Microlunatus soli: one gene and its partner. The protein of the gene in region 2 binds, or shares a complex with, the protein of the main gene of each other region. Links are inferred from orthologs where the notes say so. Each region holds a gene or a part of one and is shown on either strand. Other genes may lie near its edges. The genes, in order: rpsJ and nusB.

Region 1 (15,610 bases), 2.5 Mb from region 2 along the record:
CCAACAGGAATCCGACCAGACCTATCCGTGCCGGCCGGACGGAACCGAGTTCATGATCATCATGACCGTGCCGGCGGACGGCGGGCTGACCCTCGGTGCGACCACTGCGGGTGAGCGGCAGGCGGTGGATCTGCAGAGCGGCCGACTCAGCTCGACGGTGTCCCAGGTCGAGTACGACCACGACAAGCTCACCACGTCGGTGGACGAGAAGTTGAAGGTGCCGTCCTATACCGCGCGGGTCACGGTCACCAAGCCGGTGTCACCGACAGCTGACAAGAGTCCGAAAGCTGACAAGGCTTCGGAGCAGGAGCCCGGCAAGGCCTCGGCGACACCGAGCGCCGAACCGAGCAGCAAGGCGTCGACCAAGAAGGTATCGGTCGCCCGCAAGGCGTCCTGGCGGATGACGGTCGGGTCGGCGTCGCTGACGGCCTTCGACCCGACCCGGGGCTGGGCACCCAGCGGCAAGGCCTGGCTGTCGGTACAGACCACCGGCTACACCAAGACCGACGAGGCCGACGCCTTCGCCGATCGGCGGGCCAGCAGCGTCGCGGTCACCGCGGCTGGTAGCACGTACCGTCCGGACGCCGTCACCGATGCCGACTTCGACGGTAGCGATCCGATCGGCACCGACGACGTGACCTGGGTCTTCGAGGTGCCGCAGGACCTGAGCTCGGCGGAGTTCACGTTCGCTCCGACCGGGGTGGTCACCGCCGGCGACACTCGTGCGTCGTTCACCGCTGACGAACCGGACTCGGTCAAGATCACGTTCGGGTAGCGTCCCGGCCTTGGCCGGCCCGGCTACTGGGAACCGGTTTGCTGAGGGCCGCGCTGTTCCGGATCGGGGTGTTGTGAGCCGGGCGGACCGTACTGCGGGAACTGCTGTGGTGGCTGGCCGTAGGGCTGCGGCGGCTGGTTGCCGTACGGCGGTTGCGGCTGGTTGCCGTAGGACTGTTGTGGTGGCTGGTTCCCGTACGGCTGCTGCGGTGCGGCCGGGTAGGGCTGGTACGGCCGGGTCGGCTGGCCGGGACGCAGACCGAGTCGCTCACGGCGCAGCAGGTCGATGGTGTAGACGGTCTGGAAGATCCCGACGAACGGCATCACGATCACCGAAACGACGATCAGCGGCAGGTACATCACCAGCACACTGCCGATCAGCGGCCCGGGGCTGAACGACGACGGGTCGTCGGCCATCGGTGAGATCGTCGCCGTCAACGCTCCGGATCCGATCATCACCGAAACGAACGAGACGGCGTAGATGACGCCGACCGGGATCAGGCTGGCGACCAGCGAATAGCCGAAGGTCCGCAGCCCGTAGCCCTTGGTCAGGCCCCAGGCCCGGCGCAACGCTTCGAGGCCACCGACCCGTTCGATGACGATCACCGGGATCAGCGGGTAGAGCCGGGTGCCGATGATCACATAACCGACGAGATAGAGCACCTCGAACGCCAGGGTGATACCGATCAGACCGACCACCGGACCGTAGATCCGCTCCGGGGTGTCGGCCGACCCGATGATCTGGGCGATCATGACGACGCTGAGCCCGGCATACAGCAGGATCGCGACGAAGGACACCGCCAGCAACAGCAGATAGCTGGGCAGGATCCGCAGCACGAATCCGCGGGTGCCGTTCCAGGCGTCGCCGAAGGTCGGCTGCGGACCGTGGCCGCCACGGTCGGAATGCTCGATCGTCACCTGGGTGAGGCGCGACTTCATCCCCTCGGCCTTGAGCGAGAAGAACCCGGTGGCGGCACTGGCCACCAGCGTGATCAGCAACGTCAGGGCGATCGGGCCGAAGACGTCGCCGAAGGACGGCACCCGGCCGAACCGGTAGGAGCTGAACGCACCGATCAGCACGGCCATCACGGCAAGGCCCAGCAGGCCGAAGATCACCAACGAAGCCAGGAACGGCATCAGGGTGATCAACAGATAGCTGCCGAACCGGGACTTGTAGGCCCGGAACGAGCCGCTCATCATGTCGCTCAGATCGATCGGTCGGGCCGGCAGGATCGGCTGCGAACCAGATCCCAGCTGCTCGTTGCGACCGTACGGGTCGGAAGGCGGCCCTGCGGGCGGGTTGTACGGGGACATGCCTGCATTGTGCCCTGTGGGTGGGTCGGGAGTGCCGCGTGGACCTGGTCACACACGGGAGTCGGCCGGCGGGACGCTCCGGATCCTGCCGGTGACGACGTTGTGCACGATGATCACGATCGCGATGCTGAACATCAGGTCGCCACCCAGTTGCTTGTCGCCGAGATTCTCCAAGGACTGCAGGTCGAAGTCGCTGATCCCACCTTGCAGCGCCACCAGGGCGATCGCCGCCGTGCCGAAGGTCGCATTGGCCAGGACCAACAGCACCCGCGCCGATCGGGGGAACGACCGCGAGTCACCGCTCGCGAATCCGTTGTCGGTGATCAGCCGCCAGATCGCGCCGATCAGCAGGCCGACCAGGGCACCGGACAAAGCCAGCAGTTCGGTGATCGGCTCGGTGATCGCCTGCCGGTATTCGTACAGTCCGGTGATCAGGATGACCGCGGCAGTGCCGACCAAGCGATCGACCGTCAACGTCCCGCGGGCCAGCCAGCAGATCGCCAAGATCACCGCGACCAGGTCCGCGGTGATCATGGTCCCGGCATAGGTCGCGGACAGCTCGAGGGCCTGGAATCCAGCCCGGATCAGTCGGAAGCAGGCCAACAACACCAGGATCGTCGCCAGCCGGCCGGTTCGCAGCCGGATCGTCCAGGCGATCAACAGCAACGCACCCGCGGCAACCACGCTGGCGACGTTGACGGTCAGTGGAGCCGGCAGCGCTGACAGGACGGCGACCGCCGACGAGAGCCGCAGCACCCGCAGCGGAATCAGCAGCAGATCCAACCACAACGCCGTGCCGGCCAGCAGGGTAGCGACCAGCACCGCCCACCGTCGCCAGTCCTGCAGCGCCTCCGGTCCGTTCTGCGGGTCGGGCCCGTTCAGCGGGCCCACCGCGTGGTACCTCCGGCGGCGGTCGACGAGGCCCAGGATCACCAGCCAGCCGACCAGCGGGACCGCTGTCGTCACCAGCCCGCCGGCCAATCCGTCGAGGGTGAATCCCGAACGGTCGGTCGTCGACGCCAGCTGCACCGCTTGGGCACTGCGAGCGAGCACCAGGACCGCGACCACCGCGATCGACCAGCGGGCCGGCCGCCCGGAATCGTCGGGGCGCCGGAGACCGTCGCTGATCGCCATCGCGATCGAAATGGTCAGCTCGGTGATCGCGGCCCCGGCCAGGACGGCGAACGGTGCCGCCAACAACCACAGGGTGCTGCCCAACAGATCCACGGTGCTGAGCACCAGACGGGGCGCGTAACCGCCGTAACTGAACCGCAGCTGCAGCAGCGCCGCACACAGCGTCACCGCGGTCAGCAGCTGGGCCATCACGAACTCGCCCCACGCAAAGGACGCTCGGCCCCGCACGATGGCGAAGATGATCATCAGCAGGCATCCGGTGGCCGCCGGGAGGGTGTCGATCCCGCCGTCGATCGTCGCGATCCGGATGATGATCAACATCGTGATCAGCAGGCCGGGAATCCGAATCGCGAGCCGGAGATGCAGCAGCGCGGCGTACAGCGTCCCGGTGGCGAAGAAGAGTGCGGCGATGATCAGCGGCGTGGCGATCACGGGAATGCTGAGTTGCGGCGGCAGGAACACCAGTTCGGATCGGCTGCGGAGCAGCGAACTGAAGCCGGCGGTCAGCACCAGGACCGCGGAGAGGGAGAAGGCAACGATCACGATGCCCCGCAGGCCCGGTGCCCAGCCGTTGTCCCGCAGTCGGCCCTCCTGGACCGGCTCGATCAGGACGACGCGGAGCAGGTGACGTAAGCCGTGGATCAGTCCGGTGATCATGATCGATCCCGAGCGGGGGGCGCGATCCGGACCCCGGCCACGGCGTAGTCGTCGGTCCGCCCGACGGCGAACAGTGCGCCGTCGGCGGACAACAGGCGATGGTCGCCGGTCACGATGCCTGGTGCCGGCCATTGGCCCACCAGCGACCCGGCGCCGGTCAGAGCGCTGATCCGATCGCGACCGACGGTGACGATCGTGCTGCCGACGGCGATCGTCGTGATCGGGGATCCGGACCGTCGCCAGCTGCGGCGTCCGGTCGCGGTGATCGATTCCAGCGCCGCCGCACTGGTCAGCAGCAGATGATCATCGACGGTGATCATCTCTCGTAGATCGTCGTCGCGGAATCGTACCCAGCGATACCGGCCGTCCGCCGCGGCATAGGCCGTGACGGTGCCATAGCTCATCACAACGACGTTGTCACCGGCCGCCGCGACGGCGATCGGATCGGTTGCCTCCTGCTGCCAGCGACGGCTGCCGTCCGACGGGTCGAGGACGACGAGTTCGGTCCGGGTGCCGATGGCGATCGCCTCGTGGGTCGCGACCGGTGGAATGGTGATCGGGCCGGCGATCCGCCGGGACCACCGGGTGCCACCGGTCCGAGCGTCGAGCATGATCAGATCGCCACGCAGGGTCGTCACCAGGATCCGATCATCTGCTGCCCGGACCGGTGCGACCGCCGTCAGGTCATCCAGCGGCACGGTCCAGCGCACCCGGCCGTACGGATCGTAGGCGCGCAGCACTCGCCGGTCCGTCGACACCAGGGTCAGCAGCCCGAGCGAGGTCACCGAGGTGATCGAGCCGCCGGGGTGCGCCCAGTTGTGCAGCCAGACCTTCCCCGGTTGCAGCCCGTAGCCGGTGACGACGTCGGTCGTGTTGCCGGCCACCGCGTGCAGGGCACCCGATCGGTCGGCCGAGACCCGCTGGGTGAGGGGTGTGTCGACGTCCAGGTCGGCCGGCACCGGACCGAAGGTGTCGTCGCCGTGGTCGAACTGCAGCGCGGCGCCCGTCCAGTCCCGGGCCGGCGGGTCGAGGTCCTGTTCGCCGGCGGGCCGGACCGCGGCCGGATCGACGGCTTCGGCCGGTCCGTTGTCGGGCGTCAACCGATAGGACGTGGCCTCGTCGCCTGCTGCGGTGCCCTTGTCCTGGGCTTCGTCGGAGTCGCCGGGCAGCGGGAAGGATCCCTCGGACTCGACCACGCCGGCGCCGGGGCACCAGGTCTCGTCCTCGCGCCAGTCGAGCGGTCCCGACGATGCGGTCACGGTGGTCCGGGAGCGGACCAGGAGGCAGCCGGCCTCGGCCCGGTCGGCCGCGGCCGGTCGCATCGCGCGGGACTCGCGTCGGTACTGCAGGCCGGTGCCGGCGCCGATCCCGATCAGCCCGTGATCGGCCCAGCCGTCACCGATCGCGACGGACCGGGGCAACTCGACCGGAGCCGGGTCGAAGACGACGCCCAGCCGGCCCCAGTCCTGGGCGTGCAGCCGGATCCCGTCGTCGGTGACGCTGCGCAGCCGCAGCCGTGGCGTCGGATCGCTCAAGGAACTCGGCGTGATCACCTCGCGCCACCAGTCGGTGTCCGGGATCGGCAGGTCGGGGACGGGTGCGGCATGGGTGATCAGGCTGCTGGGGAAGGCGCCGTACACCCTGATGCCGTGCAGTCGAGCATGCTCGACGCTGGCTCGGGCGCTGTGCTCGCCCTGCTGCCACCGGACCGCGGCCACCTGCCCGTCGGCGGGCGCGAATCGGTTGGCCCGGGGTGACGGTCCGACGAGCGTTGCGGTGGCCGCGACGCCGGAGCCGACCAGGATCGCCAGCGTCAACACTGCCGCCAGCGCCGTCGGCGGGATCCGCCGCGACCGCGGACGGGAATCGTTCGCTGGTTGGGTCATCCGCTGGTGCCTGTTCTTGACTCGGCTACTGGGGTCGGCTGCTCGGTCAGCGTCGACCATGCTGTCAGGTTCGCGGTCCAGCAGGTCGGGATCGCCGTCGGATTCGACGCCTCGGCACCCACTCCCGTACGGTGCAGGGGAGTGCGGAGCGAGGGTCGCCGATCCGGATTTGGAATGTCGGCCGACCTCTGCCAAGATTGACGGGTTGCTCCGACGGGGTCGCCGGGGTGAGGTGTGCCCATCAGGCGTTCGGCGATGTGCCGGACCGGGTGGGTCGTCCACCGGACCGTGAGACCCCTAGAGCCTGATCCAGACCGGATCGGGTGCTCCTCACAACGTTAGATCGGCCCTAGGGCCGACGTGCGCTTGGGGAGCGCGACACGCCCGACCTCGGGGGTCGGCCGGCAGGGCCGATCAGGAGTCGAGCAGGGGCGTGACGGACGAGCATGACGCAAGGCCAACGACGTGGCTCTGCGACAACGAGACAAGTTGAAAACAGCAGAGTGCGTAACAGCTGAAGCAGGAAGAAGGACGGACTGTGGCGGGACAGAAGATCCGCATCAGGCTCAAGGCCTATGACCACGAGGTCATCGACGGGTCGGCGCGCAAGATCGTCGACACGGTGACTCGTACCGGTGCAAAGGTCGCGGGCCCGGTGCCGCTGCCGACGGAGAAGAACGTGTTCTGCGTGATCCGTTCTCCGCACAAGTACAAGGACAGCCGCGAGCACTTCGAGATGCGTACGCACAAGCGGCTGATCGACATCATCGACCCCACCCCGAAGACGGTTGACTCGCTGATGCGGCTCGACCTGCCGGCCGGTGTCGACATCGAGATCAAGCTCTGAGGGACGCACGAGTATGGCTGCCAATACGAATTCCGCAAGGAAAGTGAAGGGCCTGCTGGGCACCAAGCTCGGCATGACCCAACTCTGGGACGAGAACAACCGCGTGGTTCCGGTGACCGTTGTCGCCGCCGGCCCCTGTGTCGTGACCCAGGTCCGCACCTCCGACTCCGACGGCTACTCCGCCGTCCAGCTCGGCTTCGGCGCGATCAAGGCCAAGCAGGTCACCAAGCCGAACGCCGGGCACTTCGAGAAGGCCGGCGTCACCCCGCGCAAGCATCTGGTCGAGATCCGCACCACCGACGCCGACCAGTACCAACTGGGCCAGGAGCTCGGTGCCGACACCTTCGAAGCTGCTGAGGTCCTCGACGTCACCGGCGTCACCAAGGGCAAGGGCACCGCGGGCGTCATGAAGCGGCACGGCTTCGGCGGTCTGCGCGCCTCCCACGGTGTGCACCGCAAGCACCGTTCGCCGGGTTCGATCGGCGGCTGCGCGACCCCGGGTCGGGTCTTCAAGGGCCTGCGGATGGCCGGCCGGATGGGTAACGAGCGGCAGACCGTTCAGAACCTGACCGTGCACTCGGTCGACACCGAGCGCGGCCTGATCCTGATCAAGGGCGCGATCCCGGGTGCCAAGGGCGGCCTGGTCGTGCTGCGCTCGGCTGCCAAGAAGGGAGAGGTCGCATGAGCGAGACCCGTACCGTCGACGTTCTGGACGGCAAGGGCGGCAAGTACGGCACCACCGCCGAACTGCCCGCCGAGCTGTTCGACGTCGTCACCAACGTTCCGCTGATCCACCAGGTCGTGACCGCCCAGCTGGCGGCCGCCCGGCAGGGGACGCACGCAACCAAGACTCGCGCCGAGGTCCGGGGCGGCGGCGTCAAGCCGTACCGCCAGAAGGGCACCGGACGCGCCCGGCAGGGCTCGATCCGCGCACCCCAGTTCACCGGTGGTGGCGTGGTGCACGGCCCGACCCCGCAGGGCTACGCCAAGCGGACTCCGAAGAAGATGGTCGCCGCCGCACTGCGCGGTGCGCTGTCCGACCGGGCCCGCGACGGGCGGGTGCACGTGGTCAGCTCGCTGGTCCCCGGCTCCAAGCCGTCGACCAAGGCAGCGCTCGCCGCGCTGGCCGGGATCACCCAGGCCAAGCGCGTGCTCGTGGTGCTGTCCCGCGATGAGGACGCCGCCTGGCTGAGCCTGCGCAACGTCCCGTCGGTGCACGCCATCGTCGCCGACCAACTGAACGCCTACGACGTACTGGTCAATGACGACGTGGTCTTCACCTCGGCCGCGCTGGACGCCTTCGTGGCCGGTCCGGCCAAGGGCAAGTCGGTGAAGGCCGTCGCTACTGAGTCCGAGACTGTCGAGTCCGGGGTTGAGGGGACACAAGCATGAGCGCCGCAGCAAAGATCCGCGACCACCGCGACATCCTGTTGGCGCCGGTCGTCAGCGAGAAGAGCTACAGCCTGCTGGACGAGAACAAATACACCTTCGTGGTGGCCGACAGCGCCAACAAGACCGAGATCAAGATCGCGGTCAAGGAGATCTTCGGCGTCACCGTCACCGGTGTGAACACCTACGTTCGCAAGGGCAAGAAGCAGCGCACCCGCAACGGGTACGGCAAGCGTCCCGACACCAAGCGGGCCATTGTCACCGTTGCCGAGGGGCAGAGCATCGACATCTTCGGCGGACCGGTCGGCTGAGGGAACAGGGACTGAATCATGGCTATTCGTAAGTACAAGCCGACCACTCCGGGTCGACGCGGCGGCTCCGTCGCCGACTTCGCCGAGATCACTCGGTCGACCCCGGAGAAGTCGCTGCTGGTGCCGAGCCCGAAGACCGGCGGTCGCAATAACAACGGCCGGATCACCTCCCGGCACATCGGTGGCGGGCACAAGCAGGCCTACCGGCTGATCGACTTCAAGCGGTACGACAAGGACGGGGTGCCGGCCAAGGTCGCGCACATCGAGTACGACCCGAACCGGACCGCCCGGATCGCGTTGCTGCACTACGCCGACGGCGAGAAGCGCTACGTGCTGGCTCCCAACGGCCTGGGCCAGGGGTCCGCCGTCGAGGCCGGCGAGGGTGCCGACATCAAGACCGGCAACAACCTGCCGCTGCGCAACATCCCGGTCGGTACGACGGTGCACGCCGTCGAGCTGCGCCCGGGTGGCGGAGCCAAGCTCGGTCGTTCCGCCGGTGCGTCCATCCAGCTGGTGGCCCGCGAGGGCAAGTACGCCACGCTGCGGATGCCGTCCGGTGAGATGCGGATGGTCGACGTCCGCTGCCGCGCCACCATCGGCGAGGTCGGCAACGCCGAGCAGTCCAACATCAACTGGGGTAAGGCCGGCCGGAACCGGTGGAAGGGCAAGCGCCCCAAGGTCCGCGGTGTCGTGATGAACCCGGTCGACCACCCGCACGGTGGTGGCGAGGGTCGCACCTCCGGTGGCCGCCACCCGGTGTCCCCGTGGGGCAAGCCGGAAGGCCGTACCCGTGACAAGAACAAGGCGAGTTCTCGTCTGATCGTCCGCCGTCGCAAGACCGGCAAGAAGCGCTGAGCAGGAGTCTGAGCAGATATGCCACGCAGCCTGAAGAAGGGCCCGTTCGTCGATGATCATCTGGCCAAGAAGGTCGATGTTCAGAACGAGAAGGGCACCAAGAACGTGATCAAGACCTGGTCGCGTCGTTCGATGATCACGCCGGACATGATCGGCCACACCATCGCCGTACACGACGGTCGCAAGCACGTTCCGGTCTTCGTCTCCGAGTCGATGATCGGCCACAAGCTCGGTGAGTTCGCCCCGACCCGGACCTTCCGCGGTCACGACAAGGACGACCGCAAGTCGCGCCGCCGCTGAGAAGAGGACACCAGATGAGTAACGCAGAAAAGACCCGGCCGAGCCGCCGGGACGCGCTGCTGGGTGACCGGCAGGGGTCGTACGCGATCGCACGCGGAGTGCGGATGTCGGCCAGCAAGGTCCGGCGCGTCGTCGACGTCGTCCGCGGGATGGACGTCACCGCAGCCCTGGACACGCTGAAGTTCGCGCCGCAGGCTGCGGCCGAGCCGGTCAGCAAGGTGATCGCCAGCGCCGCCGCCAACGCGGAGCAGACCGAGAACCTGCGCGCCGAGCAGCTGTACGTCTCGCAGGCCTTCGTGGACGAGGGCATGACGATGCGCCGGATCCGTCCGCGGGCCAAGGGATCGGCCAGCCGGATCCTCAAGCGCAGCAGCCACATCACCGTCGTCGTCGAAGCGAAGGAGGCCTGAGCCATGGGTCAGAAGATCAACCCGTACGGCTTCCGGCTCGGCATCAGCACCGATCACAAGAGCCGCTGGTACGCCGACAAGCAGTACGCCGACTATGTCGGTGAGGATGTCAAGATCCGCCAGTCCCTGCACAAGGGCCTGGAGCGGGCCGGCATCTCCAGCATCGAGATCGAGCGGACCCGGGACCGGGTCCGGGTCGACATCTACACCGCCCGTCCGGGCATCGTCATCGGCCGTAACGGTGCCGAGGCCGAGCGCGTCCGCGGCGAGCTGGAGAAGCTGACCGGCAAGCAGGTCCAGCTGAACATCCTCGAGGTCAAGGGCACCGAGACCGACGCCCAGCTGGTCGCTCAGGGTGTCGCCGAGCAGCTCGCCAGCCGGGTGCAGTTCCGGCGTGCGATGCGCAAGGCGCAGCAGAGCGCGATGCGGGGCGGCGCCAAGGGCATCCGGATCCAGTGCTCCGGTCGTCTGGGCGGCGCGGAGATGTCCCGCTCGGAGTTCTACCGCGAGGGTCGGGTCCCGCTGCACACGCTGCGCGCCGACGTCGACTACGGCTTCTTCGAGGCGCGGACGTCCTTCGGCCGGATCGGCGTGAAGGTCTGGATCTACAAGGGTGACGTGTCCGGCACCCGGGCCGAGCGGGCCGCGCAGAAGGCTGCGCGCAACGCCGCCCAGGGCAACCGTCGTCCGGGTCGCGGTGGCCGTCCGGGCCGTGGCGATCGTCCCGATCGGGGCGGCCGTCGCCGGCAGGAAGGTGCCAACACCGGCGCGAACGCCGGCGGCAACACCGGTGGCGCCGAGTCCGCTGCTGCGCAGCAGGCTCCGGCAACGAGTGGGCAGGAGGCGTAAGGAATGTTGGTTCCGCGCAAGGTCAAGTTCCGTAAGCAGCACCACCCCAAGCGCACCGGCATGGCCAAGGGTGGCACCGAGCTGGCGTTCGGTGACTACGGCATCCAGGCCATCGAGGCCGCCTACGTCACCAACCGGCAGATCGAGGCCGCTCGTATCGCGATGACCCGTCACATGAAGCGTGGCGGCAAGGTCTGGATCAACATCTACCCGGACCGTCCGTTGACCAAGAAGCCGGCCGAGACCCGGATGGGTTCCGGTAAGGGTTCCCCGGAGTGGTGGATCGCCAACGTCAAGCCCGGACGCGTGATGTTCGAGCTGTCCGGCGTCGGAGACGATGTCGCCCGCGAGGCGCTGCGGCTGGCGGTGCACAAGCTGCCGATGAAGTGCCGCATTGTCATGCGTGAGGCAGGAGAAAACTGAGATGGCGAACACCGTGAAGGCCGCCGAACTGCGGTCGCTGAGCCGCGACGAGCTCAACGCGAAGGTCGTCGAACTGAAGGAAGAGCTGTTCACGTTGCGGTTCCAGGCTGCCACCGGGCAGCTGGAGTCCCACGGTCGGCTCCGCGAGGTCCGCAAGGACATCGCCCGGGTCTACACCGTGCTGACCGAGCGCAACCTCGGCATTGTCGAGGATCCCGACGCCGAGACGGCTGTGACCGAGACGGCAGGTGCCTGAGATGAGTGAGCAAACCGTGAGTGAGAACGCAGTGAGCCAGGATCTGCTGGCCGACACCAAGGACGCCGAGGCGGTCGTCGCCGAGGTCGCCCAGACCTCCAGCGATCGCGGCCGGCGCAAGGTCCGCGAGGGCCTGGTGGTCAGCGACAAGATGGACAAGACCGTCGTGGTCGCCGTCGAGGATCGGGTCAAGCACCGGCTGTACGGCAAGGTCCTGACCCAGACGACCAAGCTCAAGGTGCACGACGAGGCCAATGCCGCCGGCATCGGCGACCGTGTCGTGGTGATGGAGACCCGTCCGGTCAGCGCCACCAAGCGCTGGCGGCTGGTCCAGATCGTCGAGAAGGCGAAGTAAGGAAGATCGAGAAAAATGATCCAGCAGGAGTCGCGACTGAAGGTCGCCGACAACACCGGTGCCAAGGAGATCCTGTGCATCCGTGTTCTCGGTGGATCCGGTCGACGCTACGCCGGAATCGGCGATCAGATCGTGGCCACGGTGAAGGACGCCATCCCGGGCGGCAACGTGAAGAAGGGTGAGGTCGTCAAGGCCGTCATCGTTCGGACCGTCAAGGAGCGCCGCCGTGCCGACGGTTCGTACATCAAGTTCGACGAGAATGCCGCGGTCATCCTGCGTAACGACGGAGAGCCGCGCGGAACCCGAATCTTCGGCCCGGTCGGCCGTGAGCTGCGCGAGAAGAAGTTCATGCGCATCATCTCGCTCGCCCCGGAGGTGATCTGAACGATGGCTAGCAACAAGATCAACGCCGCCGTTTCACGGCAGCACGGCAAGATCGACATCCGCAAGGGTGATCGGGTCAAGGTCCTGTCCGGCAAGGACAAGGGGACCGTCGGCGAGGTGCTCGCGGTCCAGCCGGACCGCGAACGCGTCACCGTCTCCGGTGTCAACATCGTCAAGCGGCATCTGAAGGACAGCTCGGCCACGCCGCAGGGCAGCCAGCAGACCCAGGGCGGGATCGTCTCCTCCGAGGCGCCGATCCACGTCTCCAACGTCGGCCTGGTCGTGAAGGACGGTGACGGCAACGAGGTGACCACCCGGATCGCCCACCGCCGCGACGAGGTGACCAAGCGTCGCCCCGACGGCACCGAGTACACCGCTTACCGGTCGGTGCGGATCGCACGCAAGACCGGGGAGGAGATCTGATGACCAGCACGGCTGTTGAGAACGATGTGCCGCGGCTGAAGAAGCGCTACGCCGAGGAGATCGTCCCGGCGCTGCAGCAGGAGTTCAACTTCGCCAACGCGATGCTGATCCCGCGGCTGACCAAGATCGTGGTCAACATGGGTGTCGGCGACGCGGCCCGCGACTCCAAGGTGATGGACGGCGCCGTACGCGACCTGACCACCATCACCGGTCAGAAGCCGTCGATCACCAAGGCCAAGAAGTCGATCGCGCAGTTCCGGCTGCGTGAGGGTCAGCCGATCGGCTGCCACGTGACCCTGCGTGGCGCCCGGATGTGGGAGTTCGCCGACCGGCTGCTCTCCCTGGCGCTGCCCCGGATCCGTGACTTCCGTGGTCTGTCGAGCAAGCAGTTCGACGGCAACGGCAACTACACCTTCGGTCTGTCGGAGCAGGTCATGTTCCACGAGATCGACCAGGACAAGATCGACCGAGTGCGGGGGATGGACATCACCTTCGTCACCACGGCGACCAACGACGACGAAGGCCGGGCGCTGTTGCGTCAGCTGGGCTTCCCGTTCCAAGCGAACTGATCACCAGGGCCAACTGAGTCGAGTAGAGGGATATACGACGTGGCAAAGACAGCGCTGAAGGTCAAGCAGACCCGCAAGCCCAAGTACGGCGTTCGCGCCTACACCCGCTGCCAGAAGTGCGGCCGCCCGAAGGCGGTCTTCCGCAAGTTCGGGCTGTGCCGGATCTGCTTGCGGACCATGGCCCACGCGGGTGAGCTGCCGGGCGTCACCAAGTCCTCTTGGTGAGTTCCGGGATTTCGTTCACAACTGCATAGTTTCTGCCTGGTGGGGATTTCGGCCCCATGGTTGGGTTTCCGCCCAGCATCGCGGCCGGCTTACCCTGGGTGGTCGCCTTGCGCTGGTCCTACCGGCCGCGACGCAACGCCCGCCACACCCGAAACCCAACCATGGGGCCGAAATCCCCGTTGGGTGCCAACGCTCGCGTTGGCAGGTGTACAGCCGGGCGCGAGGGACGTAGGACTTGGCTCCGCGGAAGTACCGCGCGGGGTCTGAACACAACTTCATCACCTGGGCCGAACGGCCCTCACGACTCTTCGGAGTCTCTACCTCCACGGCAAAGGTCCCTGCGGGGAAACCAGCCGAGAAAGTGAATGACTGACAGATGACCATGACAGATCCGATCGCGGACATGTTGACCCGCGTCCGGAATGCTTCGCAGGCCTACCACGACACCGCGGTGATGCCGTCGTCCAAGATCAAGGTGGGGATCGCGCAGATCCTGACCGACGAGGGCTACATCTCCGGATTCGAGGTCAAGGAGCCTTCCGAGGGCGAGGTCGGCAAGTCGTTGCAGATCACGCTGAAGTACGGCCAGAGCCGGGAGCGTTCGATCTCCGGTGTCCGCCGGATCTCCAAGCCGGGTCTTCGGGTGTACGCCAAGTCCACCGGTCTGCCTAAGGTGCTCGGCGGTCTGGGGATCGCCATCATCTCCACGTCAACCGGGCTGTTGACCGACAAGCAAGCACACGCACGCAGCGTAGGCGGGGAAGTCCTCGCCTACGTGTGGTGAGCGGACGAGACTAGAGAGGAAGGACTGAGAAGACATGTCACGCATTGGCAAGCTTCCTGTTCCGGTGCCGTCCGGGGTCGAGGTGACCATCGACGGTTCCCTGGTCTCGGTGAAGGGGCCGAAGGGTCAGCTGCAGCACAATGTCGCTGCACCGATCAGCGTTTCGCGCAACGACGAGGGCCAGATCGTTCTGGACCGGCCGGACGAGGAGCGCGAGTCGCGCTCGCTGCACGGGCTGTCCCGGACCCTGGTCGCCAACATGGTCACCGGTGTTTCGCAGGGCTATGAGAAGAAGCTCGAGATCGTCGGCGTCGGCTACCGGGTCATCTCCAAGGGCCCGGCCGAGCTGGAGATGAACCTCGGCTACAGCCACCCGATCAACGTGAAGGCGCCGGACGGCATCACCTTCGCCGTCGAGTCGCCGACCAAGTTCAGCGTCGCCGGCATCGACAAGCAGCAGGTCGGTGAGGTTGCGGCCAACATCCGCAAGCTGCGGAAGCCGGAGCCGTACAAGGGCAAGGGTGTGCGGTACGAGGGCGAGCACGTCCGCCGCAAGGTCGGAAAGGCTGGTAAGTGACGATGGCTGTTTCACTGTCTGCGCGCAAGCACACTGCGACCCGGACCCGTTCCCGGCTGCGTCGTCAGCTGCGCGGCCGGAAGAAGATCGTCGGTGTGGCCGAGCGGCCCCGCCTGGTGATCAGCCGGTCGGCCAAGCACATCACCGCTCAGGTGATCGACGACAGCCGCGGTCACACCGTGGCCTACGCCTCCACCATGGAGGGCTCGTTGAAGGCTGCGGCCGGCGACAAGACCGCGAAGGCCAAGCAGGTCGGCCAACTGGTCGCCGAGCGTGCCAAGGCCGCCGGGGTGGAGACCGTCGTCTTCGACCGGGCCGGCAACAAGTACCACGGCCGGATCGCTGCGCTGGCGGATGCCGCCCGCGAGGGCGGCCTGGGATTCTGAGCACGGCGGAACTGGAGAGGTAGAGAGCTTATGAGTGGATCACAGCGTCGAGGCGGCGGAGACGGCCGCCGCGGTGACCGCCGGGGTCAGCAGGACAAGAACAACTACGTCGAGAAGGTCGTCGCGATCAATCGCGTGGCCAAGGTGGTCAAGGGTGGCCGCCGGTTCAGCTTCACCGCACTGGTCGTCGTCGGTGACGGCGACGGCTCGGTCGGCATCGGCTACGGCAAGGCCAAGGAGGTGCCGGCCGCGATCGCCAAGGGCGTGGAAGAGGCCAAGAAGCACTTCTTCCGTGTGCCGCGGGTCCAGGGCACCATCCCGCATCCGGTCCAGGGTGAGAAGGCGGCCGGCGTGGTCATGCTGCGCCCGGCTTCCCCGGGTACCGGTGTGATCGCCGGTGGCGCCTGCCGCGCGGTGCTGGAGGCGGCCGGCGTGCACGACGTGCTCGCCAAGTCGCTCGGCTCGCCGAACGCGATCAACGTGGTGCACGCCACGGTCGAGG
Region 2 (15,786 bases):
AGCGGTCCGTGGCCGGGCTGCCTGTCCGGGCAGGCTCGTCCGGCCCACCCAGCAGTCGAGTGAGCGGCGGGCCGCCATGTCGCCGACGTCGCTTCCCGGACACCTCGCGGGCGATCGCGACCAGGCTTGCGATGGCAGTGGTGATCTGCTCATAATCTGCGCATGAATGCAGATAGCGAGGCATGTGGTCGGCTGCCTGACAGCCAGTACGTCGAGCTGGCGGTCGAGGTATTCGGCATGCTGGCCGACGCCACCCGCGTTCGGATCATCCTCGCGCTGCGCGAGCACGGCGAGTTGTCGGTCAACCTGCTGGCCGATCTGGTGGATAAGGCTCCGCCGGCGGTCTCGCAGCATCTGGCCAAGCTCCGGCTGGCACGGATCGTCACGACACGCCAGGACGGAACCCGCGTGTTCTATCAGCTGGCCGATGAGCACGCCGGCCAGCTCGTGACGGCCGCGATCTTCCAGGCCGAGCACTCCCTCGGCGGCACACCGCGCCACCATCACCCCCAAGACGAGGCCGAGTAGTGAGCAACCGACCCACCCATCAGCACGACCCTGCCGATCAGCACGGGCATGACCACGACCACGGGCATGAGCATCCGACGGGGATCAAGGGCTTCTTCTACGGTCTGTTCGTGCCGCACAGCCACGATGCCGCCGATTCCGTTGACGACGCCCTGGAGGCCAGCCAGGCCGGTGTCTGGGCGGTGAAGATCAGCCTGGTCGGCCTCGGCATCACCGCCGCCCTGCAGATCGTCGTCGTGCTGATCAGTGGGTCGGTGGCCCTTCTTGCCGACACCATCCACAACTTCTCCGATGCGCTGACCGCGGTCCCGCTGTGGGTTGCGTTCGTGTTCGGTCGCCGCAAGCCGACCCGCCGCTACACCTACGGCTACGGCAGGATCGAAGATCTCGCCGGGCTGTTCATCGTCGCCATGATCACCCTGTCGGCGATCTTGGCCGGCTACGAATCGATCCGCCGGATCGCCCACCCGCAATCCCTGGAGAACCTGGGCTGGGTGCTGGCCGCCGGGTTGATCGGCTTCGCCGGCAACGAGCTCGTCGCGGTCTACCGGATCCGCATCGGCCGCCGGATCGGATCCGCCGCCCTCGTCGCCGACGGTGTCCATGCCCGTACCGACGGCTTCACCTCATTGGCAGTCGTCCTCGGCGTCATCGGCGTCTGGCTCGGCTTCCCGCTGGCAGACCCGATCATCGGTCTCCTGATCAGCATCGCGATCTTCGTGCTGTTGATCGGCACCGCCCGCGATATTGGCCGCCGCCTACTCGACGGCGTCGATCCGAACCTGGTGACGAAGGCAGAAACCACCCTGGCGCAACTCCCGGGCGCGATCGCGGTCCCCGACGTGCGGATGCGGTGGAACGGCCACCGACTGACTGTCGAAGCAACAGTCGCGACCCAACCAGAGATGTCGATCGATCAGTTCCACGTGCTCGAACACCAAGCCGACCACGCCATTCGCAAAGCTCTCCCCAGCATCGGGACGGTTCGACTCACCCCGACGAGTCACACCGGCGCACCGGAGCCAGCCCACTAGCGGATTCCTGCCCGGTGTCCGATGCCCCGCCCGGCTCCGACGCTCGCGAGAGGGCGACCGACGGACGCGTTCACGCGGTTCGCATCCTCCTGCTTCCGGTGGGCACCGAAAGAGTACGAGGCTGCGAACGGCCGCGGACGGCGAACGACGAACCGATCCCGTAGGCAACGCAACCACGCGAGGTGGACCTCAGCCCCGAAGCGATTCCTGGGTCGCGTCGACGGCGGCGCGGATGGCGTCGGGATCCGGACCGGCGGCCAGGATGCCGCGACTGCTGGACGGCAGGACGTGCGGATAGGCGGAGCCGAAGACGTCGCGAATGCCATCGGAGGTGCCGCCCTGGGCGCCGAAGCCGGGTGCCAGGATGCTGCCACCGAGGTTGTCGAGGTCGAGTCCGTGGTCGGCGGGCACGGTCGCGCCGAACACGACACCGACGTTGCCCCACTGTCCGGCGGCGACCGCATCGGCATTGCAGCGGCCGGCGAAGTCGATCATGGACTGGCTGATCGTCACGCCGTCCGCGGTACGGGCCCGCTGCACCGAGGCACCTTCGGGATTGCTGGTCGCCGCCAGGATGTAGACCCCGCGGCCGGTCTGTTCTGCCAGGGTGATCGATCCGTCCAATGAACCGGCCCCCAGGTACGGGCTGAGGGTGACGGCATCGGCAGCCAGCGAGGACCCGTCGGCCAGGTAGGCCTGGGCATAGGCGTCCATGGTGGAGCCGATGTCGCCGCGTTTGATGTCCAGCAGGGTCAACAGTCCGGCGTCCCTGGCATCGGCCAGCAGCAACTCCAGCACCGCGACGCCGGCCGATCCGTAGGCTTCGAAGAAGGCCGACTGCGGTTTGACGATCGCGACCCGGCCGGCGACGGCCTCGATCATGCCGCGGGCGCAGCGCTCCAGACCGGAGGCGTCGTGCGGCAGGTCCCAGGTGTCCAACACTCCGGGGTGCGGGTCGATCCCGACACAGAGTTGGCCGTACTTGTCGACCGCGGTACGCAGCCGCTCGCCGTAACCGGCGCTGTCCTGCTGGGTCATCGGGAGACCTCCTGGTTGAACCGGACCTGATGGTTGATCCGGTCGATGAGCCCGGGTCCACGATAGATGAAACCGGTGAGGATCTGGAGCAGCTGCGCGCCGGCGTCGAGCAGTGCCTGGGCATCGTCGACGGAGTCGATCCCACCGACACCGATGATCGGCAGTTCGGTCCGTTCGGCAAGGTAACCGACGACCTGCCGGGCCCGGCGGGCCAATGGCGCGCCGGACAGCCCGCCGACCTCGGGAGCAAGATCAAGGTCGTGATGATCAAGTCCCTCGCGGGACAGCGTCGTATTGGTCGCGATCAGGCCCTGGATACCCACGTCATCGGCGACCTCGAGCACTTCGTCCAGGGCCGGTTCGGTGAGATCCGGGGCGATCTTGACCAGGATCGGCACGGGGCGGCCGGCGATCGCGGCTTCGTCGGACAGCGTGCTGAGCAGTTCGGTCAATGCGCCACGGTCCTGCAACGACCGCAGCCCGGGCGTGTTCGGGCTGGAGACGTTGACCGCGATGTAGTCGGCGTACGGCGCCAGCACCCGGAACGAGGTCAGATAGTCGGCGACCGCCTTGTGCAGCGGCGTGATCTTGGTCTTGCCGATCGAGATGCCGAGCGGAATGCCTACGGCGCGGTTGCCGCGGCGGACACCGAACCGGGCCAGGGTGTCGGCCAGGGCCTCGGCGCCGCCGTTGTTGAAGCCCATCCGGTTGATCACCGCGGCACTGGCCGGAAGCCGGAACAACCGCGGCTTCGGGTTGCCGGGCTGGGCCTGGGCGGTGACGGTGCCGAGTTCGGCGAAACCGAAGCCCAACGGTCCCCAACTGCGGGCAGCGATGCCGAACTTGTCCATTCCGGCGGCCAGTCCGACGACGCCGTCGAAGTCGATCCCGGCGACCGTCAGCGGTCGGCGGTGGCGGGCCAGCAGAGCCGACATCGCGGCCAGAGCCGGTGGCAGCTTGCCCACCGTCGCCAGCATCCGCAGCGTCGTCTCGTGTGCCCGCTCGGCGTCGCCGTCGCCGATCCGGAACACCGCCGGGCGGATCACCCGCTGGTAGGCCAGATCGGTGACCGTGGCCGTCGGCAGCGGACGGGCCTGGCGTGCGCGGCGTTCGAGCCCGTCGGTCATGGCCCGGCTCACAGCGCCGCGGTGACGGACTTTTCCCAGTCCTGCAAGGATTTCACGCCGACCGCCGCCGATCGGATCGCCTCGATCCCCTGCACTGCCGCGGTGAGGCCCTGCACCGTCGTCATGCACGGCACGTTGCGGGCGACGGCCGCGGTCCGGATCTCGTAGCCGTCGAAACGAGGCCGGCCGTCGGTGCTCTGTCCCTGCGGGGTATTGAAGATCAGATCGACCTCACCGTCGGTGATCGCTTGGACGATCGTCTTCTCCCCATGGGGCCCCGGGCCCTGGCTGTGCTTGCGGGTCCGGGTGACCGGGATGCCGTTGCGTTCCAGCACCGAGGCGGTGCCGGCGGTGGCCAGGATCTCGAAGCCCAGTTCGCTGAGCAGCTTGATCGGCAGGATCACGTGCCGCTTGTCCCGGTTGGCCGCCGAGACGAAGATCCGGCCCTCGGCCGGCAACGGCCCGGACGCGCCCTCCTGGCTCTTGGCGAAGGCGGTCCCGAAGGACAGGTCGAGGCCCATCACCTCACCGGTGGACTTCATCTCCGGGCCGAGGATGGTGTCCACACTGGATCCGTCCAGGGTGCGGAACCGGTTGAACGGCATCACCGCCTCCTTGACCGCGACCGGGGTGCCGAGCGGTTCGTCGGCCCCGTCGCCCTCGGTCTTCAGCAGACCCTCCGAACGAAGGTCGGCGATGGTGTCGCCGAGCATGATCCGGGCGGCCGCCTTGGCCAGCGGGGTCCAGGTCGCCTTGGACACGAACGGCACGGTCCGCGACGCCCGTGGGTTGGCTTCCAGCACGTAGAGCACGTCGCCGGCCAGGGCGTACTGGATGTTCAGCAGACCGCGGACACCGACACCGGCGGCGATCGCCTCGGTGGACACCCTGATCCGGTCGATCACCTCGGCACCCAGAGTGATCGGCGGCAGTGCACAGGCCGAGTCGCCGGAATGCACCCCGGCCTCCTCGATGTGTTCCATCACGCCGCCGAGGTAGAGATCGGTGCCGTCGAAGAGGGCATCGACGTCGATCTCGACCGCGTCGTCCAGGAACCGGTCGACCAGCACCGGATGTTCCGGTGACACCTCGGTCGCCCGCCGGATGTAGGCCGACAGCGAGCCCTCGTCGTAGACGATCTCCATCCCGCGACCGCCCAGCACGTAGCTCGGCCGGACCAGCACCGGGTAGCCGATCTCGTCGGCGATCGCCTTGGCCTCGTCGAAGGACCGCGCCATCCCGTGTTTGGGCGACGGCAGACCGGCGTTGTCCAGCACCTCGCCGAACGCGCCGCGTTCCTCGGCCAGGTTGATCGCCTCCGGGCTGGTGCCGACGATCGGAACCCCGGCATCCTTCAGCCCCTGTGCCAGCCGCAGCGGTGTCTGACCACCGAGTTGCACGATCACACCGGCCACCGGGCCGGCCTGCTGCTCGGCGTGCACGACCTCCAGCACGTCTTCCAGGGTGAGTGGCTCGAAGTACAGCCGATCGGAGGTGTCGTAGTCGGTGGACACCGTTTCCGGGTTGCAGTTGATCATGATCGTCTCGTAGCCCGCGTCGCTCAGCTCGAAGGCTGCGTGCACGCACGAGTAGTCGAACTCGATGCCCTGCCCGATCCGGTTCGGCCCGCTACCCAGGATGATCACCGCGGGCTTGGTCCGCGGTTCCACCTCGGTCTCGGCATCGTAGGAGCTGTAGTGGTACGGCGTCTTCGCGGCGAACTCCGCGGCGCAGGTGTCGACGGTCTTGTAGACCGGCCGGACGCCGAGCGCCCAGCGCACCCCGCGGACGACCTGTTCGTCCAGATGGCGCAGCTGTCCCAGCTGGGCGTCGGACAGACCGTGCCGCTTGCCGTACAAGATCATTTCCGGGGTCAGCTCGGGCGCCGTCCTGATCTCTTCGGCGACCTCGTTGATCAAGCAGAGTTGATCGACGAACCACGGGTCGATGCCGGTCGCCCGATGGACCTGCTCGACCGTGGCACCGGACCGGATCGCCTTGTAGACAAGACCGATCCGGCCGTCGTGCGGTCGCGCTGCTTGGTCCAGCAGTTCCTCGGTGGTCTCGGTGAGCTCGCCGGCGACGTCGAACGGAGCCTTGCTGTCCTCCAGGCTGCGCATCGCCTTGCCCAGCGCCTCGGTGAAGTTGCGACCGATCGCCATCGCTTCGCCGACACTCTTCATGTGCGTGGTCAGCGTGCTGTCTGCTGCCGGGAACTTCTCGAACGCGAACCGCGGCACCTTCACCACGACGTAGTCCAGCGTCGGCTCGAAACTGGCCGGAGTCTGGCGAGTGATGTCGTTGGGCACCTCGTCCAGGGTGTAGCCGACAGCCAACTTGGCGGCGATCTTGGCGATCGGGAAGCCGGTCGCCTTGGAGGCCAGCGCACTGGACCGGGACACCCGCGGGTTCATCTCGATCACGATCATCCGCCCGTCGGCCGGGTTGATCGCGAACTGGATGTTGCAGCCGCCGGTCTCCACGCCGACCGAGCGGATGATGCCGATCGCGACGTCGCGCATCCGCTGATACTCGCGGTCGGTCAGGGTCATCGCCGGGGCGACGGTGATCGAGTCGCCGGTGTGCACACCCATCGGGTCGAAGTTCTCGATGGAGCAGACGATCACGACGTTGTCGGCCCGGTCACGCATCACCTCCAGCTCGTACTCCTTCCAGCCGAGGATCGATTCCTCGATCAGTACCTCGGTGGTCGGGCTGGCCTCCAGGCCGGCACCGGCGATCCGGCGCAGGTCGGCCTCGTGGTGGGCGAAGCCGGAACCGACGCCGCCCATGGTGAAACTGGGCCGGACAACCAGTGGGTAACCAAGATCATCGGCGGCGGCCAGCACATCGTCGAGGGTGTGACAGATCCGGCTCCGGGCCACCTCGGCCTGGGCCTCGCCGTCGAGCCCGGCGGGCAGGTCCTTCACGATCGTCTTGAACGATTCCCGGTCCTCGCCGCGCTGGATCGCGTCCACCGAGGCACCGATCAGCTCGACCCCGTACTTGGCCAGGACTCCCTGGTCCCACAGGGCGACGGCAGTGTTCAGCGCGGTCTGACCGCCCAGGGTCGCCAGCAGCGCGTCGGGCCGTTCCTTCTCGATCACCTTGGTGACGAACTCGGGGGTGATCGGCTCGACGTAGGTGGCGTCGGCCAACTCCGGGTCGGTCATGATCGTCGCCGGGTTGGAGTTGACCAGGATCACCCGGTAGCCCTCGGCCTTCAGCACCCGGCAGGCCTGGGTGCCGGAGTAGTCGAACTCGCAGGCCTGACCGATCACGATCGGGCCGGAGCCGACCACCAGGATCGACTGCAGGTCATCGCGGCGCGGCATCAGGCGTCCTTCCGATCGGTCATCAGCTCGACGAACCGGTCGAACAGGTAGGACGCGTCATGCGGTCCGGCCGCAGCCTCCGGGTGGTACTGCACCGAGAACGCCTTCAACCTTCCTTGATCATCTGTGAGCTCCAGCCCCTCGACCACGTTGTCGTTCAGGCAGACGTGGCTGACCCGCACCGTGCCGTACCGGGTCTGGGTGTCCTGGCCGATCGGTGCGTCGACGGCGAAGCCGTGATTGTGTGCGGTGACCTCGACCTTGCGGGTGCCGAGGTCCATCACCGGCTGATTGATGCCGTGGTGGCCGTAGGTCAGCTTGTAGGTGCCGAGCCCCAGGGCCCGACCGAACAGCTGGTTGCCGAAGCAGATCCCGAAGTACGGCAGCCCGGACTCCAGCGCCTGCTGCAGCAGCGCGATCTGCTCCTCGGCCGCCGATGGATCGCCGGGGCCGTTGGAGAAGAAGATGCCGTCGGCACCGATGGCCTGCAGATCGGCCGCCGTGGCGGTCGACGGGAGCACGTGGGTCTCGATGCCTCGTTCGGCCATCCGGTGCGGGGTCATCGACTTGATGCCCAGGTCGACCGCCGCCACCGTGAACCGCTTCGTGCCGATCGCCGGGATCACCTGCGGCTCGGCGATGGTGACATCGTCGGCCAGGTGGGCGCCACTCATCTGCGGCTGCTGCTTGACCTTCTCCAGCAGTCTGGCCGGATCGAGTTCGGTGCTGGAGATGCCGACCCGCATCGCGCCCCGCTCCCGCAGGTGCCGGGTCAGCGCCCGGGTGTCGATCCCGGCGATGCCGACGATGCCCTGATCCTCGAGCGCTGCGGACAGGCTGCGGCGGGACCGCCAGTTGCTGGGGATCCGGGCGGCGTCGCGGATGACGTAGCCGGCGACCCAGATCCGGCCCGACTCGTCGTCCTCGTCGTTCCAACCGGTGTTGCCGATGTGTGGCGCGGTGGCGACGACGACCTGACGGTGATAGCTGGGATCGGTGAGCGTCTCCTGGTATCCGGTCATGCCGGTCTGGAAGACCGCTTCGCCGAAGGTCTCTCCGGTGGCGCCGAAGCCGACACCGGTGAAGCTGCGACCGTCCTCCAGGACGAGGATGGCTTGGCGGGACGTTTCGGCCGAATCAGAGGAGGGATCCCGGAAACGGGCAGAGTGTGGCGAGGGCGCAGAGTGCGACATCTACCGTCCTTTCCTGCCTCACAGGACAGGTCTTAAAGGTTGGCATGTACGGCCCGAGCGTATCAGTGTTCCTGCCCTCCCCCGCACCAGCATGCCCGCGGAGCGAGCGCGTTCTCCGGTGACCGGCGGGTCACTGTCTAAGCTGAGCGCCGTGGGGACCGAGGACCCGGCGCCGGCTGCTGCCCGAGCCGCTGCGACGACGGAGTTGGAACGCGAACTCAGCCTGCTGTTCCGCAGCGCCCGACATGTCTCGGCGCGGATGGCGGCCCGGATCCATCCCGAGCTCGATGCCCCCGGCTACGGGCTCCTGGTGGCGATCCTCGAGGCCCAGCCCAGCCAGCACGGCTCCGAGGAGGCCGGCGGCGTACGGGCGGTCGAACTGGCCGGCCGGACCCGGCTGCACAAGTCGACCCTGAGCCGCAGCCTGGGCGATCTCGAACGCCTCGGCCTGGTCGCCCGGGTCCGTGATCCGCTGGACGCCCGAGCACGGCTGGTGACGCTGACCGAACGCGGCCGGACCGCAGTAGAGGATTCCAGGGAAGCGCGTCGCCAAGAGATGCTCCGCCGGCTTGATTCCTGGGACGCCGAGGATCTGTCCCAACTGGCAGCCCTGCTCGGCCGACTCAGCGCTTCCCTCTCCGCCGACGACTGAGTCACCCGCCGCTCCGGGCCCCGAACGCGAACCGACAACCCCGCCGGCGGCCCGGCGCCAGATGGCAGCAGGTGTTGCGATATCGCCCCAGCCGATCCGAATTGCCGGGGGCGATATCGCAACACGAGCGACCATTTGGCCGGCTGACGCGGGATGCCGAGATCTCTCCGACGCCGACGTCCTGCGGTCTTCTCGGATGCAGGGGTGGGACTGAGCCCAAGCTGAGACCGTGATCTACGCCACCCGATTTAGTTTCGCTAAGCAACGACATGAGGAATATAGTTGCTTTCAGCAACCAAAGGAGCACGGATCATGGGACTCGATCGCGACCAGGCAGCGACCCTGCTGGAGTCGCTGGTGTCGCTGTCACGTACGACCCGCATCATCGCGCATCGCGATGCGGAGAAGAGCGTTTCGGGTACGCCGATCGCCCTGCTGCACTTCGTCCGCGACGCCGATCCCCGACTCGGCGACCTGGCGGAGAAGCTGCAGGTCAAGCCGTCGGTCGCATCCCGCGCGGTGGCCGCTCTGGAGTCCGACGGGCTCGTGGTCCGAGTCCCCGACCCCGATGACGCACGGGCCTGCCGGGTGCATCTGACCGACACCGGCCGAGCACACCTGCAGCGACGCCAGGACCGCGCCCTCGACCTGGTCAGCCAGGCGTTCGCCGACTGGTCGACCGAGGACGCGGCACAGTCGGTCCGGTTGCTCCAACGCCTGGAGGAATCGGTGGTCACCTGGGTCAACCAGATGCGACTCGCGGACGACAAGGGAATCGATCCGCTCGCCGCCCCGGACATCCGCCCGACAACGCCGCCCGCCGACGGCGTACCTCCCGACGATTCTGAGATCCCCGCCTCCACCTCACGCACTGCATTGGAGAAGACAACAGCATGAGCACCGCTGTCGCGGAACGCAGTCCTTCCCCCGATCCCACGCCCTCAAACGGGCACCAGGCGGGCGAAGAACTGTCGCACAAGGAGATCCTGGAGGTGATGACCGGCCTACTGGCCGCGTTGTTCACCGCTCTGATCTCGTCCACCATCGTGTCGACAGCGCTGCCGACGATCATGAGCGACCTGCACGGCACGCAGCGTCAATACACCTGGGTGATCACCGCATCGCTGTTGGCGATGACCATCTCCACCCCGATCATGGGCAAGCTGTCGGACCTGTTCAACAAGAAGTTGTTGATCCAGTTCTCCATCGTGCTGTTCGTCGCCGGCTCGGTCTTCGCCGGGTTCTCCACCGAGATCTGGCAGATGATGGTCGGTCGCGCGGCCCAGGGCATCGCCATGGGCGGGCTGACCGCTCTCACCCAGTCGATCATGGGCACGATCATCGCGCCGCGGCAACGGGGTCGCTACAGCGGCTACATGGGTGCGGTGATGGCCGTCGCCACTGTCTCCGGCCCGCTGCTCGGTGGCGTGATCACCGACAATCTCGACTGGCGCTGGTGCTTCTTCGTCTGTGTCCCGCTGGCCGTGATCGCGTTGATCCTGCTGCAGGTCACCCTGCACCTGCCGGCGTTGACCAAGCGCAAGGTCAAGATCGACTACTTCGGCGCACTGTTCCTGGCGATCGCCGCTGCCGCGCCGATGCTCTGGGTCACCTTCGCCGGCAAGGACTACGACTGGATCTCCTGGCAGTCCGGTGTCTTCCTGCTCGCCTTCCTTGCCGCGGCAGGGATCGCGGTGGCGATCGAGCTCAACCACTCCGAGCCGATCGTGCCGATCAAGGTGCTGCGCAACAGCACCACCGCGTTGATGATCATCGCCGGGATGGCGGTCGGTGTCGCGATGTTCGGCAGCGGCACCTTCCTGACCCAGTACTTCCAGCTGGCCGGTGGACACTCCCCGACCAAGGCCGGCCTGATGACGATCCCGATGATCTTGGCCCAGCTGCTCAGCTCGGTGATCGGTGGACAGCTGGTCAGCCGGACCGGACGGTGGAAGCCGATCATGGTGATCGGCACCGTCCTGGTGATGGGCGGCATGGGCACCCTCGGCCTGACCCTGGACAGTGACACGCCCTACTGGCAGGTCGCCATCTGGATGGCCGTCGCCGGTATCGGCATCGGCGCGCTGGTACAGAACATCGTGCTCGCCGTTCAGAACACCGTCGACGTCAAGGACATCGGTGCCTCCTCGGCGACGATCTCGTTCTTCCGCTCCCTCGGCGGCGCGGTCGGTGTCTCGGTGCTGGGTGCGGTGCTGGCCGACAATGTCGAGACCAAGACACTGGACGGGATCCGCTCCCTGCCGGCGGCGCTGCAGGGCGTGGCGGCCAAGCTGCTCGGTGGCAGCGGCGGCGGCGATCTCGACCTGTCCGCCCTGCCCGATCCGATCGAGAACGTGGTCCGGCACGCCTACGGCGACACCTTCGGGACACTGTTCCTGATCGCCGGCATCATCGCGATCGCGGCGTTCATCGCGGTGCTGCTGGTCCGCGAGGTCCCGCTGCGGACCACCGTGTCGATGCAGTCGCCCGCTGACTCCGGTGATGCGGCCGCTGTCGATCCGCAGGCCGCGACCGCCCCGGCGGCGGTCGCCGCCGCCGAACAGGCCGTCGATCTGGTCAGCAGGCCGACCCCGGCCACGACCAACGGGTCGGCATCCGGTGAGCCGGTTGTCAACGCCGCGAGCCTGACAACCAACGGCCGGTCGCCGGACCAGACCAACGGGGCCCAGTCCGCGGACGCCTTCGACGATGCGCTGCTGGACGATCCGGCTGGCCGCCGTTCGGTGGCCGCACTGGACGTCCTCACCGCGGCCCAGGAACGGGTCCGGCAGTACGACGCCGGCTTCCGCGACAGCCTCAATCAGGTCGCGGTCCGGTTGGACACGGTGTCGCATGAGGTGGATGCCGCGATGGGTGGCTTCCACCGTGAGCTGCAGGCGATCCGGGAGGACCTGATGCAGGCCAAGCCGGGGTCGGCCGAGCCGCAACCCGACGGTGCCGGTGGCAGTGAACTTCGACAGTACGAGTACAACCTGCTGTTGGACAGCCAGCAGACCGCCGAACGGGTGACGGCGAGTGCCCGCGGAGATGCCGATCGGATCATCTCCGATGCCGAGAAGCAGCGGGCCGATCTGGAGCGGCGGATCGAGCAGCTCCGGGAGGTCGAACGCGAGCTGTCGGCTCGGGTCAGCGGCCAACTGGCGGCCACCGACGAACGCAGCACCGACGGCTGATCCCACGGCGGCCGGCTGACCGAGTCAGCCGAGTCCGGGAGGAGCGAAGAGCTCAGCCGCACCGGCTATCCGGTGCGGCTGAGCTCTTCGCGTTCCAGGTCGGTGCTTGGTCAGTCCGTGGGTCGCAGCTTGTCGGTGAGGATGGCGCCGAGCAGCCCGTTGACATAGCTCGGCGATTCGTCGGTGGACAACTCCCCGACCAGTTCGACGGCCTCCGAGACCGCGACGGCGTCGGGCACGTCGGCGACGTGATCGATCTCGTACACCGCGATCCGGATGGCGGCCCGGTCCACCCGCGGCATCCGGGGCAGCGACCACCCGGCGGCCAGATGGGCGGTGATCCGGCCGTCCAGCTCGGGGCGGTGTTCCTCGACCCCGCGGACCAGCTGGGCCGTGTAGTCACGGACCGGTGGATCGGCGTCGGCGGTCCGCTCGGCCAGGGTTTCGATCGCCGTCCGGCCCCGCAGCTCCGCCTCGAACAGGATGTCCAACGCACGCTTACGCGCCTTGGTCCGAGTGGACCGGGTGCGACCCGACGTGTCCGGGCCGCGCGAGGGTTGCGCCGACACGTTGCGTCAGCTGCCGATCCGGCCGAGGTACTCGCCGGTCCGGGTGTCGACCTTGACCTTCTCGCCGGTGGTCAGGAACAGCGGCACCTGGATCTGCAGCCCGGTCTGGACGGTGGCCGGCTTGGTGCCGCCGGAGCTCCGGTCGCCCTGCAGCCCCGGCTCGGTGTAGGTGACCTCGAGCTCGACCGAGGCCGGCAGATCGATGTAGAGCGGATTTTCCTCGTGCAGGGCGACGGTGACCAACTGCTCCTCGAGCAGGTAGTTCTTCGCATCGCCGACGACGTTCTCCTCCAGGCTCAACTGGTCATAGGTCTGGGTGTCCATGAACACCCAGCTGGAGCCGTCGAAGTAGAGGTACTGCATCTCCCGCCGGTCGACCTGGGCGTCGGCGACCTTGGTGTCGGAGTTGAAGGTCTTGTCCACGACCTTGCCGGACAGCACGGCCTTCAGCTTGGTCCGGACCACGGTGTTGCCCTTGCCGGGCTTGTGATGCTGGAACCAGATCACGGTCCAGAGCTGGCCGTCGAGGTCGAGCACGGTGCCGTTCTTCAGATCGTTGGTCGAGATCACCCGCGTTACCCTTCGTGTCTTCGCTCCACGGAGCCCCCGGGCAGCTGCCTCGGGTCGTCGGCCGGTGGAAGCCGTGTGTTCTGCACTTGTCGAATGTGCGAGCCCGGTCGGTCGGGCGGCCCCAGTTTAACCGGAAGACCGCTTCCAACCCGAAGCCGACGGCTGCCGGCGGCTGCCGCGCCCGGATCGGGCTACCGGGTGAGCCCCTCGACGGCGGCCTTCGCCTCGGCAAGACCGACGCCCGTCAGCTCCCGGTACACCTTGATCGCGCGGATCTTCTTACCCTCCCGGACCAACCGGAGCACCTCGTCCAGACGCGGATCGGGGCCGAACCGAGGCTGTCGCCGGTTCGCGTATTGGGGGTAACCGACGAAGGAGATGTCGTCCGGATTCTGCGCGCTCGGGTTCTGCACCGCCGGGGGTGTTCCCGGAGCGGGTTGCTGCTGCGCCAGGGCGGAGTCCAGCCTGGATTCCAACTGCCGCAGCCGCTCCTGCTGAACGCGGACCGCCCGACGCTGCCGGCCGGCGACCGCGATCGCCACCAGCACTGCACCTGCCGTCACTGCGACGAGCACCCAATCCATGGGCCCGACCTTACCGCCGAACGCACCCGGTCGGCCCTCACCGCGATGGAGCATGGCGGGCGATCACGGACGGGGCTGAGCCGGTAGCGTTCGGCAGGTGATCCGCACCGAGTTCCTGGCCAAACAGCCGACCCTGAAGACCGCGCGCACCCAACTGGTGCCGATGGGTCCACGGTTCGGACCGCAGCTGTGGCGATCGCTGCAGAATCACGACACCGACAAGCTGACCGGCACCCATGGCACCTTCACCGAGGACCAGGTCCGCAAACATCTGGAGAATCTGCCTGGCCGCTCCGACCGCGCCGACTGGGCGATCATCCGCAACGACGACAGCAGCTATCTGGGCGAGGTCGTGCTCAATGATCTTGATGCCGATAACGAGAGCATGAACTACCGGATCAGCCTGCGCGGACTCGACGTCGCCGGCCAGGGCTATGGCACCGAGGCCGGTGAAGCAGTGATCAACTTCGGCCTCGGACTGGTCGGCCTGCACCGGATCAGTCTCGGCGTCTACGCCTTCAACGAACGGGCGATCAGGTCCTACACCAAGCTCGGCTTCGAGACCGAGGGCGTGCTGCGGCATGCGCTGCACTGGGACGGCCAGTGGTACGACCAGATCCTGATGGCCAAGCTCGCCCCCGGTGCGCTGGACGACGATCCGCCGACGACAACCGACCCGGCTGCGACAACCGATCCGGGAGCCGAAGGGGTGCATTGACGCCGCAGATGGGCGATCCTGGTCGGATACTGCCAGGAGGTGGAATCATGGGCGACTCCACGGTCGAATCGGTTCTGGTGCGCTACATCGTCGACGACGTCGATGCCGCTATCGACTTCTACACCGGACTGCTCGGTTTTGCGGTCCAGATGCATCCGGCGCCGGGGTTCGCGATCGTCACCCGCGGCGCCCTCCGACTCGCATTGTCGGCTCCCGGTGGTTCCGGCGGTGGCGGTCAGGCGATGCCGGACGGAACGGTGCCGATGCCGGGCGGCTGGAACAGGTTCAGCCTCGAGGTCACCGATCTGCAGGCCGAGGTCGAGCGACTGCGCGATGCCGGCGCGGAGTTCCGCAATGACATCGTCGCCGGGGTCGGCGGCCAGCAGATCCTGGTGCAGGATCCGGCAGGCAATCCGGTGGAACTGTTCGAGCCGGGGCGCTGAACGACGACCTCGGTCGGCTCAGGGCTCGCCCATGCAGCCGTCGAGATCGGTGTTTTCGAAGCTGACCTCGGTGTCCAGCCCGTCTGCGGTGCCGGCAGTCTTGGAGGCGGCGACGTCGGTGGAGGGGCAGGCGTCGCCGGACTTGCCGGGAACACCGTGCTGCCAGACCGCCGGATCCGATGTGATCCGCACGTCGTCCATCCCGCTGACCGCGATACCGGTGCGCACCCGCGCGCCGATCCCGGAGGTTCCGTTGCCCGCGACGCTGACACCGTGGCCGCTGTTGGCTCCGACCATCGCCATCCCGCCGTACCAGGGCCTGCTGCCGATGCTGATCCCGATCACGAAGTGGGTGTTGGGCGCGGTCCACAGATGGTTCTCGCTGATCGTACTGCCACCGAAGTCGTAGTCCTTGGCCTCGCCCTTGCTCAGCACGTAGTAGAGCGGGTTGACCGCAATGGCGGCGTACATCGGCACCCCGGCCGAGGCGATGGTGTTGCCGGAGATGGTCGACCGCTGAGGGCGGGAGGTGTCGTCGGCGCCGCGGTAGAGCATGATGCCGACGCCGCCGGTGTCGACGATCTGGTTGTCGGTGACCGTGCTGTCGGAACAGCCGACGTCGATGCCGTCGCTCCAGGTCCCGGTGGTGCGGTCCCGGGACAGCTCCTTGGTCAGGTAGTGATCGTTGGAGTAGGCGGTGATCAGGTTCTTGCTGACGACGACCCGGCTGCAGCTGTGCCCGGCGGACTCGCCGAGGACCTGGACGCTGGCCGAGCCAGCGGTGTTGGAGATCTTGTTGCC

What was found.
Region 1: the proteins of nusB (region 2) and rpsJ are in contact, whole or in part, in a solved structure (PDB 3D3B), measured with the Escherichia coli proteins. The link is inferred for Microlunatus soli from one-to-one orthologs.

Annotation. Positions count from the first base shown.
Region 1 is NZ_LT629772.1:4,036,270-4,051,879, forward strand. Bases 5,229-7,957 are described here. They hold rpsJ (30S ribosomal protein S10), read left to right. Parts: upstream 5,229-6,303; coding sequence 6,304-6,612; downstream 6,613-7,957. Other genes in these bases: BLU38_RS18450 (PQQ-binding-like beta-propeller repeat protein), read right to left, coding at 5,229-5,765; rplC (50S ribosomal protein L3), read left to right, coding at 6,626-7,297; rplD (50S ribosomal protein L4), read left to right, coding at 7,294-7,957. In the rest of the region: BLU38_RS18435 (hypothetical protein), read left to right, coding at 1-775; BLU38_RS18440 (hypothetical protein), read right to left, coding at 799-2,088; BLU38_RS18445 (hypothetical protein), read right to left, coding at 2,137-3,879; more of BLU38_RS18450, read right to left, coding at 3,876-5,228; more of rplD, read left to right, coding at 7,958-8,004; rplW (50S ribosomal protein L23), read left to right, coding at 8,001-8,312; rplB (50S ribosomal protein L2), read left to right, coding at 8,331-9,167; rpsS (30S ribosomal protein S19), read left to right, coding at 9,186-9,467; rplV (50S ribosomal protein L22), read left to right, coding at 9,482-9,877; rpsC (30S ribosomal protein S3), read left to right, coding at 9,881-10,726; rplP (50S ribosomal protein L16), read left to right, coding at 10,730-11,149; rpmC (50S ribosomal protein L29), read left to right, coding at 11,151-11,405; rpsQ (30S ribosomal protein S17), read left to right, coding at 11,407-11,760; rplN (50S ribosomal protein L14), read left to right, coding at 11,776-12,144; rplX (50S ribosomal protein L24), read left to right, coding at 12,148-12,567; rplE (50S ribosomal protein L5), read left to right, coding at 12,567-13,136; and 5 more genes. UniProt on the Escherichia coli protein: Involved in the binding of tRNA to the ribosomes. Part of the processive rRNA transcription and antitermination complex (rrnTAC). The complex forms an RNA-chaperone ring around the RNA exit tunnel of RNA polymerase (RNAP).
Region 2 is NZ_LT629772.1:6,534,480-6,550,265, forward strand. The notes cover bases 10,942-13,846. They hold nusB (transcription antitermination factor NusB), read right to left. Parts: upstream 12,671-13,846; coding sequence 12,212-12,670; downstream 10,942-12,211. Other genes in these bases: BLU38_RS29895 (MFS transporter), read left to right, coding at 10,942-12,101; efp (elongation factor P), read right to left, coding at 12,677-13,240; BLU38_RS29910 (ribosomal protein L7/L12), read right to left, coding at 13,432-13,824. Also shown: BLU38_RS29855 (ArsR/SmtB family transcription factor), read left to right, coding at 163-528; BLU38_RS29860 (cation diffusion facilitator family transporter), read left to right, coding at 528-1,562; pyrF (orotidine-5'-phosphate decarboxylase), read right to left, coding at 1,752-2,600; BLU38_RS29870 (quinone-dependent dihydroorotate dehydrogenase), read right to left, coding at 2,597-3,727; carB (carbamoyl-phosphate synthase large subunit), read right to left, coding at 3,736-7,062; carA (glutamine-hydrolyzing carbamoyl-phosphate synthase small subunit), read right to left, coding at 7,062-8,255; BLU38_RS29885 (MarR family winged helix-turn-helix transcriptional regulator), read left to right, coding at 8,407-8,907; BLU38_RS29890 (MarR family winged helix-turn-helix transcriptional regulator), read left to right, coding at 9,220-9,804; more of BLU38_RS29895, read left to right, coding at 9,801-10,941; BLU38_RS29915 (GNAT family N-acetyltransferase), read left to right, coding at 13,922-14,542; BLU38_RS29920 (VOC family protein), read left to right, coding at 14,590-14,985; BLU38_RS29925 (right-handed parallel beta-helix repeat-containing protein), read right to left, coding at 15,004-15,786. UniProt on the Escherichia coli protein: Part of the processive rRNA transcription and antitermination complex (rrnTAC). The complex forms an RNA-chaperone ring around the RNA exit tunnel of RNA polymerase (RNAP).